3 regions of the Kitasatospora sp. NPDC058048 genome follow, and region 1 is predicted to be linked to each of the others. Evidence: riboswitches for the same ligand, from Rfam matches in the RefSeq annotation. Region 1 holds a riboswitch; each other region holds the start of a gene.
The links. Region 1 has a riboswitch for thiamine pyrophosphate ahead of thiO (glycine oxidase ThiO). Riboswitches for the same ligand answer to the same signal wherever they lie in the genome.
Positions count from the first base shown of each region.

Region 1 (3,948 bases):
AGCACGTCCAGAGCGGCCCGGACGGACAGCGCGCCGCGGTCGCGCAGCAGGTCGCGCAGGGTGCGGCCGGGCACGTACTCCATGGCGAGGAAGACGTGACCGCCGTCCGCGCCCTGGTCGAAGACGGTGACCACGTTGGGGTGGGTGAGCTTGGCGACGGCCTTGGCCTCGCGGATGAAGCGGGCGGTGAAACCCTCGTCGCCGGCCAGCGAAGGGTGCATCACCTTGAGTGCGACCACGCGGTCCAGACGGGTGTCGGTGCCCTTGTAGACGGTGGACATCCCGCCGGTCGCGACGCGCTGCTCGACCCGGTACCGGTTGTCGAGCAGGGCGCCGATCAAGGGGTCGTGCAGTGCCATGTCCACTCGGAGAGTCTAGAGCCGCCCGGGACGGCCGGTCCCGGAGGACACCGCCTCCGGGACCGGCTTGTGACATGCGCGACGGTTCAGAACGCGGGGTGCTCGCGGGTGTCCAGGTCGGCCCGGCCGGCCATCGCGGAGGAGGCCTCGGCGTGGAAGCGGCGCGGGATCCGGCCGGCCCGGTGGGCGAGCCGGCCCGCCTCGGCGGCGTGCCGCATCGCCTCGGCCATCAGCACCGGGTCCTGAGCCCTGGTCACCGCGGAGGCGAGCATCACCGCGGCGCAGCCCAGTTCCATCGCCAGCGCCACGTCGGAGGCGGTGCCGGCGCCCGCGTCCAGGATCACCGGGACGCCCGCACCCTCCACGATCAGCTGGAAGTTGTGCGGGTTGCGGATGCCCAGGCCCGAACCGATCGGCGAGCCCAGCGGCATGATGGCCGCGCAGCCGACGTCCTCCAGCTTGCGGGCCAGCACCGGGTCGTCGTTGGTGTACGGCAGGACGGTGAAGCCGTCGTCGACCAGCGTCTCGGCGGCGTCCAGCAGCTCGATCGGGTCGGGCAGCAGGGTGCGCTCGTCGGCGATCACCTCCAGCTTGACCCAGTCGGTGCCGAGCGCCTCGCGGGCCAGCCGGGCGGTCAGCACGGCCTCGCCGGCGGTGAAGCAGCCGGCCGTGTTGGGCAGCACCCGGATGCCGTTGCGGGTCAGCACGTCGAGCACGGAGCCCTGGGTGGAGGCGTCGACCCGGCGCATGGCGACGGTGGTCAGCTCGGTGCCGGAGGCGAGCAGCGCGCGCTCCAGGACCTCCAGGCTGGGGGCGCCCCCGGTGCCCATGATCAGCCGGGAGGAGAAGGCCGTCCCGGCGATGGTCAGAAGGTCGTCGGCCATGGTTCAGCCTCCCTGCACGGCGGTGAGGATCTCGATCCGGTCGCCGCCGGCCAGCGCCGTCCCGGGCCACGAACCGCGGGGCACCACGGCCTCGTTGAGCGCGGCGGCGACACCGGTGTTGGCGGCGCTGACGGCGGCCACCACCTCGGCGAGGGTGGTCGTGGCGGACACCCGGCGGGGCTCGCCGTTGACGGTCAGGGCGATCTCGTTCGGGGCGATCTCGGTCATGCGGAGGCCTTCGCAGCGGGGGGTTCGGGGGAGAAGCGCAGGGGCGTGAACGGCCTTGCCGTTTCGGGGACTTCACCGGTGGCCAGGTACTCGGAGACCAGGTCGGCGGTCACCGGGGTGAGCAGCACGCCGTTGCGGTAGTGGCCGGTGGCGGCGACCAGCCCGGGCAGTGACGTCGGGCCGAGCAGCGGGGCGTTGTCCGGCGATCCGGGGCGCAGCCCGGCGGAGGTCTCCAGCAGCGGGAGTTCGGTGATTCCCGGGACCAACTCGTGGGCGTCGCGCAGGAGTTCGTACACCCCGCCGGCGGTGACGGTGGTGTCGTAGCCCTGCTCCTCGGTGGTCGCGCCGACCACCAGCTCGCCGTTCTCCCGGGGCACCAGGTACAGGTGCCGGCCGCGGACCACGGCGCGGACGTTGCGGGACAGGAACGGGCGGTAGGCGTCCGGGACGTGCAGCCGCAGCACCTGCCCCTTCACCGGGCGGATCGCGGGCAGCACACCGTCGGGCAGGCCGGGCAGCCGGTGGCTGTGCGGCCCTGCGGCGAGGACGACCTGCCCGGCGCCCACCCGTTCCCCGGTCGAGAGCCGGGCACCGGTCGCGCGGCCGCCCTCGACCAGCAGCTCGACGGCCTCGGCGCGGTGCAGCAGGACGTTCGCGTTCTCGCAGGCGGCGGCCAGGGCGGTGAGCAGGCGCCGGGGGTCCACCTGGTGGTCGTCCGCGACGTGCAGGCCGCCGCGCACGCCGGGGGCGAGCATCGGCTCCAGCCTGCGGGCCTCCCGGCCGGTCAGCCAGGTCGAGTCCAGACCGAGCCGCTGGTGGAAGGCGTGCAGCTCGCGCAGTTCCTCGCGGTCGTCGGAGTCCAGCGCCACGGCGACGGTGCCGCAGCGGCGGTAGCCGGTGTCCCGGCCGCCGCTCGCCTCGGAGAGCTCGGCGGCGAAGGCCGCGTACCGCTCGTTCGAGGCCATCCCGAGGCGGAGCAGCGGCTCCTCGCCGTACTGCAGCTCGGTGACCGGGGCGAGCATCCCGGCCGCGACCCCGGCGGCCCCGCCGCCGGGGGAGGGGTCGACCACGATCACGTTCCGCAGCCCGCGCTGCGCGGCGCGCCAGGCGACGGCGAGGCCGATGACGCCCCCGCCGATCACCAGCACGTCGGCGTGGGCGCCTGATGGCAAGCGTGACAAAGCTGCTCTTCTCCCTTCGCCGGTATGACCCGGATCAGGTTCGGACGGTCGCAGGCCGTGCCAGCCCGCCTCTCAGCCCGGTGCGCCAGGCTCCCGTGTGGTGCCCCCACCTTAACGCCGGGGGTCGGCCCGGCCGAAGGCCCGTACAGCGGGCGGACGGCCCGCAGGCCGCCGCGTCGCGCTGAGTACAGTGACGGGCGTGGCAGAGCTGAGCGGAACGGATCGGGTGGTCGTCGTCGGAGCCGGGCTGGCCGGGGCGCAGTGCGCCCTCAAGCTGCGGCAGGGCGGCCGGCAGGGGCCGATCGCGCTGGTCGGCGAGGAGCCGCACGCGCCGTACGACCGGCCGCCGCTCTCCAAGGACGTGCTGCTCGGCAAGGCCGACTCCACCGCCCTGGACATCGACTACGGGCAGCTCGGCATCGAGCTGCTCACCGGCCGCCGGGCCACCGGCCTGACCCCCGGCGTGCTGCACACCGACGGCGGCGACCTCCCGTACGGCTCGCTGGTGATCGCCACCGGCGCCGTCCCGCGGGCCCTGCCCGGCGCCGAGCGCGCGCACCTGCTGCACACCCTGGACGACGCCCTGGCGCTGCGCGCGCTGCTGCGCCCCGGGCTGCGGCTGGTACTGGTCGGCGCGGGCTGGATCGGCGCCGAGGTGTCCACCGCGGCCCGAGCGGCGGGCTGCGAGGTGACCGTGGTCGAGGCCGGCCCGGCGCCGCTGCCCGGCGCGCTGCCGACGGAGGTCGGCTCGGCGATGGCCGCCTGGTACGCCGGGGCCGGGGTCGACCTGCGCTGCGGGGTCGGCGTGGCCGCCGTCGAGCCCGGCGCGGTGCTGCTGGCGGACGGCTCGCACCTGCCCGCCGACGAGGTGGTGGTCGGCATCGGGGCCCGCCCCGCGACCGGCTGGCTGGCCGGCTCCGGGGTCGAGCTGGACGCGGCCGGCGCCGTCGTGGTGGACGGGCGGCTGCGCACCTCGGTGCCCGGCGTGTTCGCGGCCGGCGACTGCGTCAGCTACCCCTCGGCCCGGGCCGGTGCCCGGCTGGCCGTCCAGCACTGGGACCACGCCCTGCAGTCCGGCGAGGCGGTGGCCGCCGCCGTCCTGGGCGCGGACGCGCCGGCCTACGACCCGGTGCCGTACTTCTGGTCCGAGCAGTTCGGCCGGATGGTCCAGTACGCCGGCCGGCACGCCGACGGCGACGAGCTGCTGTGGCGCGGCTCCCCGCGGGACGGCGACTGGTCGGTGCTCTGGCTGCGCGACGGCGTGCCGAGCGCGCTGCTGGCCGTGGACCGGCCGCG
Region 1 covers NZ_JBHVRT010000047.1:11,628-15,575, forward strand. Annotated here, with positions in the region: gene pknB (Stk1 family PASTA domain-containing Ser/Thr kinase) at 1-359, opposite strand, end outside; gene ACFVVA_RS35265 (thiazole synthase) at 446-1,243, opposite strand; gene thiS (sulfur carrier protein ThiS) at 1,247-1,471, opposite strand; gene thiO (glycine oxidase ThiO) at 1,468-2,643, opposite strand; TPP riboswitch at 2,647-2,759, opposite strand; gene ACFVVA_RS35280 (NAD(P)/FAD-dependent oxidoreductase) at 2,843-3,948, shown strand, end outside.

Region 2 (3,948 bases), on a different contig from region 1:
CCACCCGGTTCAGCGCGATCGAGGAGAAGCTCATGATCCGGGCGGACGGGCGGTCGCCGCCCCGGGTCGCGCCGATCCCGAACCGCTCCAGCGTCCGCAGCAGCTCGGCCTCCACCCGGCCGCGGAAACGCACCGGGTGCTTGGTCTCGATCGCCAGGTCCACCGGGCGGCCGCACTCCACCACCAGCTCCAGCAGCCGCTCCAGCCGCAGCACGCCGCGCAGCTCCGGGTCGACGCTGGGGCGGCCGGTCTTCCAGGCGCCGAAGTCGTAGGCCTCCAGCTCGGCGAGGGTCATCGCCGAGACGGTGCCCCGGCCGTTGGAGACCCGGCCGATCCGGCGGTCGTGCACGCAGACCAGCGCGCCGTCGGCGGTGACCCGGACATCGCACTCCAGCGCGTCGGCGCCCTCGTCGAGCGCGCGCCGGTAGGCCGCGAGGGTGTGCTCGGGCAGGGCGTGGGAGGAACCGCGGTGGGCGATCACCTGGACGGACGGCACGGTGCGCGCCGCCGGCGAGGACAGGTCTGGGCTGGTCACAGGCCCAACGATAGGCGGCACAGGTGAAGCGCGGACAAAGACGGCCCCAACCTGTGGGGCCGTCTTCCTGCCGGCGGGGCCGTCCCGGCCGGGCCCGCGGGGCCGGGCGGCCCCCGCTTCGCCCGGTGCGGGGCGGGGGCGCTCAGTGCCGGTCGGCGCGGCGGGAGAGCGGGGTGAGCGCCCAGGTGACCAGGGCGGGCACCAGGAAGGCGAACAGCGAGGCGGAGGTCCACTCCTGCGGGGTGAAGTGCAGCGACTCCTGGGCCGAGGTCCAGAAGTCCGTCCACCAGCCGGCCACCTTGGTCGGCGCGATGAACTGGTAGACCGCGAAGCCCAGGGCCCACGGCAGCAGCATCGGCCAGCGGGACGGCGCGTCGGCGGAGAGGTCCCAGCCGCGCCGCCCGGCGCCGAGGAAGTAGTCCACCACGAGCACCGCCAGCAGCGGCACGAACACCGAGCCGATCAGACCGAGGAAGCCGTAGTAGGTGTCGGTGAACTCGTCGATCCGCAGCGCCAGCACGGTGATCAGCACGCCGATCGTGCCGGAGAGCACCCGGCGGTCCACCTTCGGCAGCAGGTTCTGCACCGACATCGCCGTCGAGTACACGTTGGCGAAGGACTGGTCCGTCTCGCGCAGCACCAGCACCAGCAGGAACAGCCAGCCGGCCCAGACCCCGAGGAAGGAGTCGAAGATCCGGTTCGGATCGCCGTCCGACTGCAGCAGCGCCATCAGGCCGAGCACGTAGCACCAGACCTGGGCGATCGTGTAGCCGGAGAAGCTGCCCCAGAACGCCGAGCGCGGGGTGCGCGAGTGCCGGGTGTAGTCGGCGGCCAGCGGGACGAAGGAGACCGACACCGCGATCATCGCGTCGGTGGCGCCCAGGAAGCCGTGCCAGTTGCCCGCCCCCGGGTCCGGCACGCCCTGGCGGCCCAGCTGGACGGTGAAGTACACCATCGCCACCGCGACCGCCCCGGCCACGAAGCGGCGCAGCACCGCGATCGAGCCCAGCGGCCAGATCGTCAGCGCCGTGGTCAGCGCGCCCGCGAGCAGGACGAACAGCCAGCGGTAGCCGGTGGTGTGCGCGACGGTCTGCGCGCCCGCCGAGATGGTCAGCAGCTCGAACACGCCCCAGCCGATGCACTGCACGATGTTCAGCACCGTCGGCAGGTACGACAGCCGGGTGCCGAACAGCCCGCGCAGGTTCGCCATCGCGGGGGCGCCGGTGCGGGCGCCGATCAGCGAGGCCACGCCGAGCATCGCGGTGCCGACCGCCGTACCGACCGTGATCGCGGTCACCGCGGCGGCGAGCGACAGCTCGCTGCCGGGGGCGCCGAGCACGGTGGCGGCGGTGGAGAAGCCGATCAGGCTGACGCCCAGGTTCATCCAGAGCGCGAAGTGGTCCCGGAAGCGCAGCGTGCGCGGCGGCTCGGTGTCCAGCACCAGGGGCGCTTCGACGTGCTCGGGGCGCTCCAGGAGGGCGGTCGCGCCCGCGGCGGAGGCGTCCGCGCCGGGGGCGGGAACGTTCGCGCCCGAAGAAGAGGATGGCGAAGCAGGCGGCATGGCCGATACTCCCTACGCCGGCATTACCCGGACAGGTTCCGGCGGTCAGCGCCCCCTCGACCGTCCGTCACTCGTGTGGCGTACGGTCGACATGCGCACTCTCAGCCTGGTGGGTCCAAGCTCCCGCGTGTCAGTTTGGAGCGACAGGCTAACCGGCACGGGGGCGATCGCCCAAGGCCGAGGGTGCGCGGTCCGCATCGCGGGACGCCCGGCGGGGGAGGGGAGCCTCGGCCGTCGGTACCGGCGTCGGTGCCGGTGTCGGTGCCGGTGTCGGGTGCCGGCGTCTGCGTCGGCTAAGGATTCTTATGAGTTCTTCAGAGGGGTCCTTACGGCAATCGAATCGACAGTGCGAAAAACTATGGTCCTTGGTTCTGCCAGCTATGGAGGTCGTCCGTGAGCACCGAGCGCGAGGTTGGGCCCACCGGGCCGCAGGGGGAGCAGCCCGCCGGGCCGGGGGCGGCCGAGTCCGCTTCCGAAGGCCCCGCTCAGGGTGGGCACCAGCCGACCATGGCCTTCCGGCGGGTGCCCGAACCGGAGTCGGGCGCCGTCGAGGCCGCCCCCGTCGAGGCGGCGCCGCCCGTCGACGCCGTCGCGGCCGAGGGTGTCCCGGCCGAGGGTGTCCCGGCCGAGGGCGGGCACAAGCCCACCGTCGCCTTCACCAAGGTGCCCGCACCGGAGGCCCCCGCGGCCCCCGCGGCGCCCGCCGCCGAGCAGCCGGCCGTCGACCCGGCCACCGGCTACATCGACGCGCCGCCGCCGGTCCTGCCGCCCGCCCCGCAGGCTCCGGTGGCCCCGGCCGCCGCGCCCGCCCCGGCCGCCGCGTCCGCCCCGGCGCTGCCGCCGACGGCCGACAACCCGTACGCCACCCCGACCCACGGCGTCCCGGCGGCCGGCCCGCACGAGGGCTACGGCGCCGCTCCGGCCGTGCCCGCCGCCCCCGCCGCGCACGAGGGCTACGGCGCCGCTCCGGTCGCGCCCGCCGCCCCCGCCGCGCACGGCCACCACCCCTTCGGGGCCGGTCAGCCGCTCGGCGGCTGGGGCCCCACCCACGACTCCACCTCCGGCGGCGCGGGCTACCCCGGCGGCCCGGCGGGCCCGCTCGGCTACCCGGCGGACTACCCCGGCGGTCCGGCCGGCCCCGGCGGCCCGCGCAAGAAGCGCGGCGGCCTGGTCGCCCTGATCGCGGCCGTCGCGCTGGTCGCCGGTGTGGCCGGCGGCGTGCTCGGCGTGACCGCCACCGACAACGCCGACCGCGACAGCTCCGCGAACGACCACCGCAGCACCACCGTGCAGGCCAGCGACACCCAGAAGAACGAGCCCGCCCCCGGCTCGATCGCCGCCATCGCGCAGAAGGCGCTGCCCAGCGTCGTCACCATCAAGGCGCAGGGCAACGGCGAGTCGGGCACCGGCACCGGCTTCGTCTTCGACACCGAGGGCCACATCCTCACCAACAACCACGTGGTCGCGCCGACCCTCAACGGCGGCAAACTGACCGTCAAGTTCGCCGACGGCAGCTCCTACAGCGCCTCCGTGCTGGGCCACGCCGAGGGCTACGACGTCGCCGTGGTCAAGATCGACAACCCGCCGAAGAGCAAGCTGACCCCGCTGCCGCTGGCCGACTCCGACAAGGTCAACGTCGGTGACGCCACCGTCGCGATCGGTGCGCCGTACGGCCTGGAGTCCACCGTCACCAGCGGCATCATCAGCGCCAAGGACCGCCCGGTGGCCTCCGGCGACGACACCGGCTCGCAGGCCTCGTACATGAACGCCCTGCAGACCGACGCCTCGATCAACCCCGGCAACTCCGGCGGCCCGCTGCTCGACTCCGGCGGCGCGGTGGTCGGCATCAACT
Region 2 covers NZ_JBHVRT010000010.1:8,212-12,159, forward strand. Annotated here, with positions in the region: gene ACFVVA_RS13125 (glycerophosphodiester phosphodiesterase) at 1-535, opposite strand, end outside; gene ACFVVA_RS13130 (purine-cytosine permease family protein) at 678-2,096, opposite strand; TPP riboswitch at 2,089-2,233, opposite strand; gene ACFVVA_RS13135 (S1C family serine protease) at 2,490-3,948, shown strand, end outside.
Region 2: it holds a riboswitch for thiamine pyrophosphate, as region 1 does, so the genes downstream of both, ACFVVA_RS13130 (purine-cytosine permease family protein) here and thiO (glycine oxidase ThiO) in region 1, are expected to answer to the same signal.

Region 3 (3,948 bases), on a different contig from region 1:
TTCGTCCAACTCGGCGAGGGGCCGGTCCGGTTGGCCTTCCAGCGGGTCGCCGGCTACCGGGGGCCCGGCTGGCCCGACGCCGCGAAGCACGCCCATCTCGACTTCACGGTCGCCGATCCCGAGGTCACGGTGAAGGAGCTGCTCTCGGCGGGGGCGACCAAGCCGGAGTTCCAGCCCGGCGAAGGCGAGTGGACCGTTCTCGCCGACCCCGAGGGCCACCTGTTCTGCATCGCTTCGGCCTGACGAGGAGTCGATCACCCATGGCCTCGATCCACAAGGAAATCGTCATCGACGCCCGCCCCGAGGCGGTGTGGTCGGTGCTCAGCGACTACGGCGCGGTGCACGAGCGGCTGGCACCCGGGTTCGTCACCGACACCCGGCTGAGCTCGGACACGCGCACCGTCACCTTCGCCGATGGCACGATCGTGTTCGAACGGCTCGTCGACCTCGACCACGAGGCGATGCGGGTCGCCTACACGGTCGTCGGCGGCAGCCTCCATCCGTCCCACCACCACGCGTCCATGCAGGCCCTTCCGGAGGCCGGCGGCCGGACGAGATTCGTGTGGCACACCGATGTCCTGCCCGACGCCCTGGCCGCACCGATCGCCGAGTCCGTCGAGCACGGTTCGGCGGTGATCCGCCGCACGCTGGAGGCCGCTTCATCGGCCGCGCCCGGACCGGCGCCCGTACCGACCTCGGCTCGATGAGCAGCCACGACATCGTCCGGGCCGCCTGGAAGGCGTTCGCCGGCCACGACGCCGATCAGATCTCCGCGGTCTTCACCGAGGACGCCGAGTGGCTGGCACCTCCGGGAAACGCGACGGCCACCGCGCTGGGCTGTCCCAGTCACATGGTCGGCAGGGAGGTGATCACGCGCTTCCTCGCCGAGGACTTCCCCCGCCTGTTCGCCAGGGACGTCGACGTCACCTTCCACGGTTTCCACGCCGACGGCGAGCGCGTGATCGTGGAGGAGACCATGACCGCGACGCTCGCCAACGGCAATCACTACGCCAATGACTACTGCCTGGTCTTCGAACTCCGTGACGGGCTGATCCACCGCGTCCGTGAGTACATGGACACCGCGCGCGGACACCGCATGGTCTTCGGCGACGCCGAGAAGTAGCCGAGGACGGCGAGGACGGCGAAGCGCCGCCCCGAGGTGATCGGGGCGGCGCTCAGGTGTCCCGGGTCAGTCGACCAGGGGCAGGTAGACCTTGTTGCCCTGGGCCGCGAACTCGGCGGACTTCTCGGCCATGCCCGCCAGGGCCTCGGCGTCGAACTCGGTGTCCACGGCGGTGGAACCGTCGCCGTGCTCGTCGCGGATCTTCTGGGAGATCTTCATCGAGCAGAACTTCGGGCCGCACATCGAGCAGAAGTGCGCGGTCTTGGCGGGCTCGGCGGGGAGGGTCTCGTCGTGGAAGGCGCGGGCGGTCTCCGGGTCGAGGGCCAGGTTGAACTGGTCCTCCCAGCGGAACTCGAAGCGGGCGTCGGAGAGGGCGTCGTCCCAGGCCTGGGCACCGGGGTGGCCCTTGGCCAGGTCGGCGGCGTGGGCGGCGATCTTGTAGGTGATCACACCGGTCTTGACGTCGTCCCGGTTGGGCAGGCCCAGGTGCTCCTTGGGCGTCACGTAGCAGAGCATCGCGGTGCCCCACCAGGCGATCATCGCCGCGCCGATGCCCGAGGTGATGTGGTCGTAGCCGGGGGCGACGTCCGTGGTCAGCGGGCCGAGGGTGTAGAACGGCGCCTCGTCGCAGATCTCCTTCTGGAGATCCATGTTCTCCTTGATCTTGTTCATCGGGACGTGGCCCGGGCCCTCGATCATCACCTGGACGTCGTGCTCGCGGGCGATCCGGCCGAGCTCGCCGAGGGTCTTCAGCTCGGCGAACTGCGCCTCGTCGTTGGCGTCCGCGATCGAGCCCGGGCGCAGGCCGTCGCCGAGCGAGAAGGTGACGTCGTAGCTCGCGAGGATCTCGCAGAGCTCCTCGAAGTTGGTGTAGAGGAAGTTCTCCTGGTGGTGGGCCAGACACCAGGCCGCCATGATCGAGCCGCCGCGCGAGACGATGCCGGTCTTGCGGCGCGCGGTGAGCGGGACGTAGCGCAGCAGCACGCCGGCGTGGACGGTCATGTAGTCGACGCCCTGCTCGCACTGCTCGACGATCGTGTCCCGGTAGACCTCCCAGCTCAGCTCCTCGGCCCTGCCGTCCACCTTCTCCAGGGCCTGGTAGAGCGGCACGGTGCCGATCGGCACCGGGGAGTTGCGCAGGATCCACTCACGGGTGGTGTGGATGTTGCGGCCGGTGGAGAGGTCCATGACGGTGTCCGCGCCCCAGCGGGTGGCCCAGGTCATCTTCTCCACCTCCTCCTCGATCGAGGAGGTCACGGCGGAGTTGCCGATGTTGGCGTTGATCTTCACCAGGAAGTTGGTGCCGATGACGGCCGGCTCCACCTCCGGGTGGTTCACGTTGACCGGGATGACGGCCCGGCCGCGGGCCACCTCGGCGCGCACGTACTCCGGCGCCAGACCCTCGCGCAGCGCCACGAACTCCATCTCCGGCGTCACCACGCCCCGCTTGGCGTAAGCGAGTTGGGTGACGGCGGCGCCATCGCGGCCACGCAGCGGGCGACGCGGCCGACCGGGGAAGACGGCGTCCAGGTTGCGCAGGTTCCCGCCGCGCGGCGAGGTGTGCTTGATCCCGTCGTCCTCGGGGCGCGGCTCGCGGCCGTCGTACTCCTCGACGTCGCCGCGCTGGCGGATCCAGGCGTCCCGCAGGGCGGGCAGGCCGCGCCGCACATCGGGCTCGAAGGACGGGTCGGTGTACGGGCCGGAGGTGTCGTACAGCGGGACGGACCCGCCGTTGCTGAGCCGCACCTCGCGGTACGGAACGCGCAGGTCGGGGCGCGACCCCTCGCGGTAGGCCTTGCGCCAGGCCGGGGTCGGGTAGCCGGTGCGCTCGCTGCTGGGGGCGCCCTGGGCAGACTGCGGCTGTGCTTCGAACGTGGTCATCTGACCTCTACTCCCTACGCCGGCATTACCCGGTCAGGTTCCTGCGGTCGACGCAGCCGTCGGTCCGTCCGTCGACGTCCCGGTCAGCGTCCTCTCAGCCCGGTGCTCCGAGCTCCCGCGTCGCAGGCGGTGTTGCCTGCACACGACGCCCAACACCGTAGCGAGCCGATCGCCGCAGGTCCAGAGCGCCCCACCCTGCCCGGTCGGCCGCACCGACCGGGCCCCGCGGCCGGACCTGTCCCACCCCGCCCCCATAATGCTCACCGATACTCCGCAGACACTCCATCAGGGCGTGCACGGCCCAACCGGATCGGCGCCCGCTCAGGGGTTTCACGGCTTTGACAACTTTTGGGGGAAATGCACCGTGCGCATCCGTCACGCGGCCGGCCTGAGCGCCGCCGTGGTCTCCGCGGTGGTGGGCCTGCCACTGCCCGCGGCCGCGGCCGAGCCGGCCGCCGTCCTCTACGTCCAGGGCGGTCTCTGCAAGGACAGCGGCCCGGGCACCCAGGCCCAGCCGCTCTGCACCGTCCAGGCCGCCGCCGACCGGGTACTGCCGGGCCAGACCGTGGAGGTCGCGCCCGGCACCTACCCCGAGGACGTGACCGTCCGGCGCTCCGGCGAGCCCGGCAAGCCGATCACCTTCCGCGGCACCGGCCGCATCGGCAAGCTGCCGTCCCTTCCGGGCAGGACGTCGACCTTCCCGGTCATCGCCGGACCGCTGCGGCAGCCGGTGACGATATCCGGCCAGCACGACGTCGTGTTCTCCGGCTTCGACGTCACACACTTCGAGCTCGACGGCGTCAGCCGGGTCGAGCTCTCCGGCAACTGGATCGAGCAGCGGGACGACAAGATCGTCCGTCCGGCTGTCGCCGTCACCGGCGCCAGCGACCACGTGCGCATCGAGCGCTCGTTCGTTCGCGGCACCACCGGTGGTGTGAAGGTCG
Region 3 covers NZ_JBHVRT010000035.1:69,026-72,973, forward strand. Annotated here, with positions in the region: gene ACFVVA_RS30685 (VOC family protein) at 1-243, shown strand, start outside; gene ACFVVA_RS30690 (SRPBCC family protein) at 261-707, shown strand; gene ACFVVA_RS30695 (nuclear transport factor 2 family protein) at 704-1,123, shown strand; gene thiC (phosphomethylpyrimidine synthase ThiC) at 1,190-3,004, opposite strand; TPP riboswitch at 2,999-3,133, opposite strand; gene ACFVVA_RS30705 (PKD domain-containing protein) at 3,369-3,948, shown strand, end outside.
Region 3: it holds a riboswitch for thiamine pyrophosphate, as region 1 does, so the genes downstream of both, thiC (phosphomethylpyrimidine synthase ThiC) here and thiO (glycine oxidase ThiO) in region 1, are expected to answer to the same signal.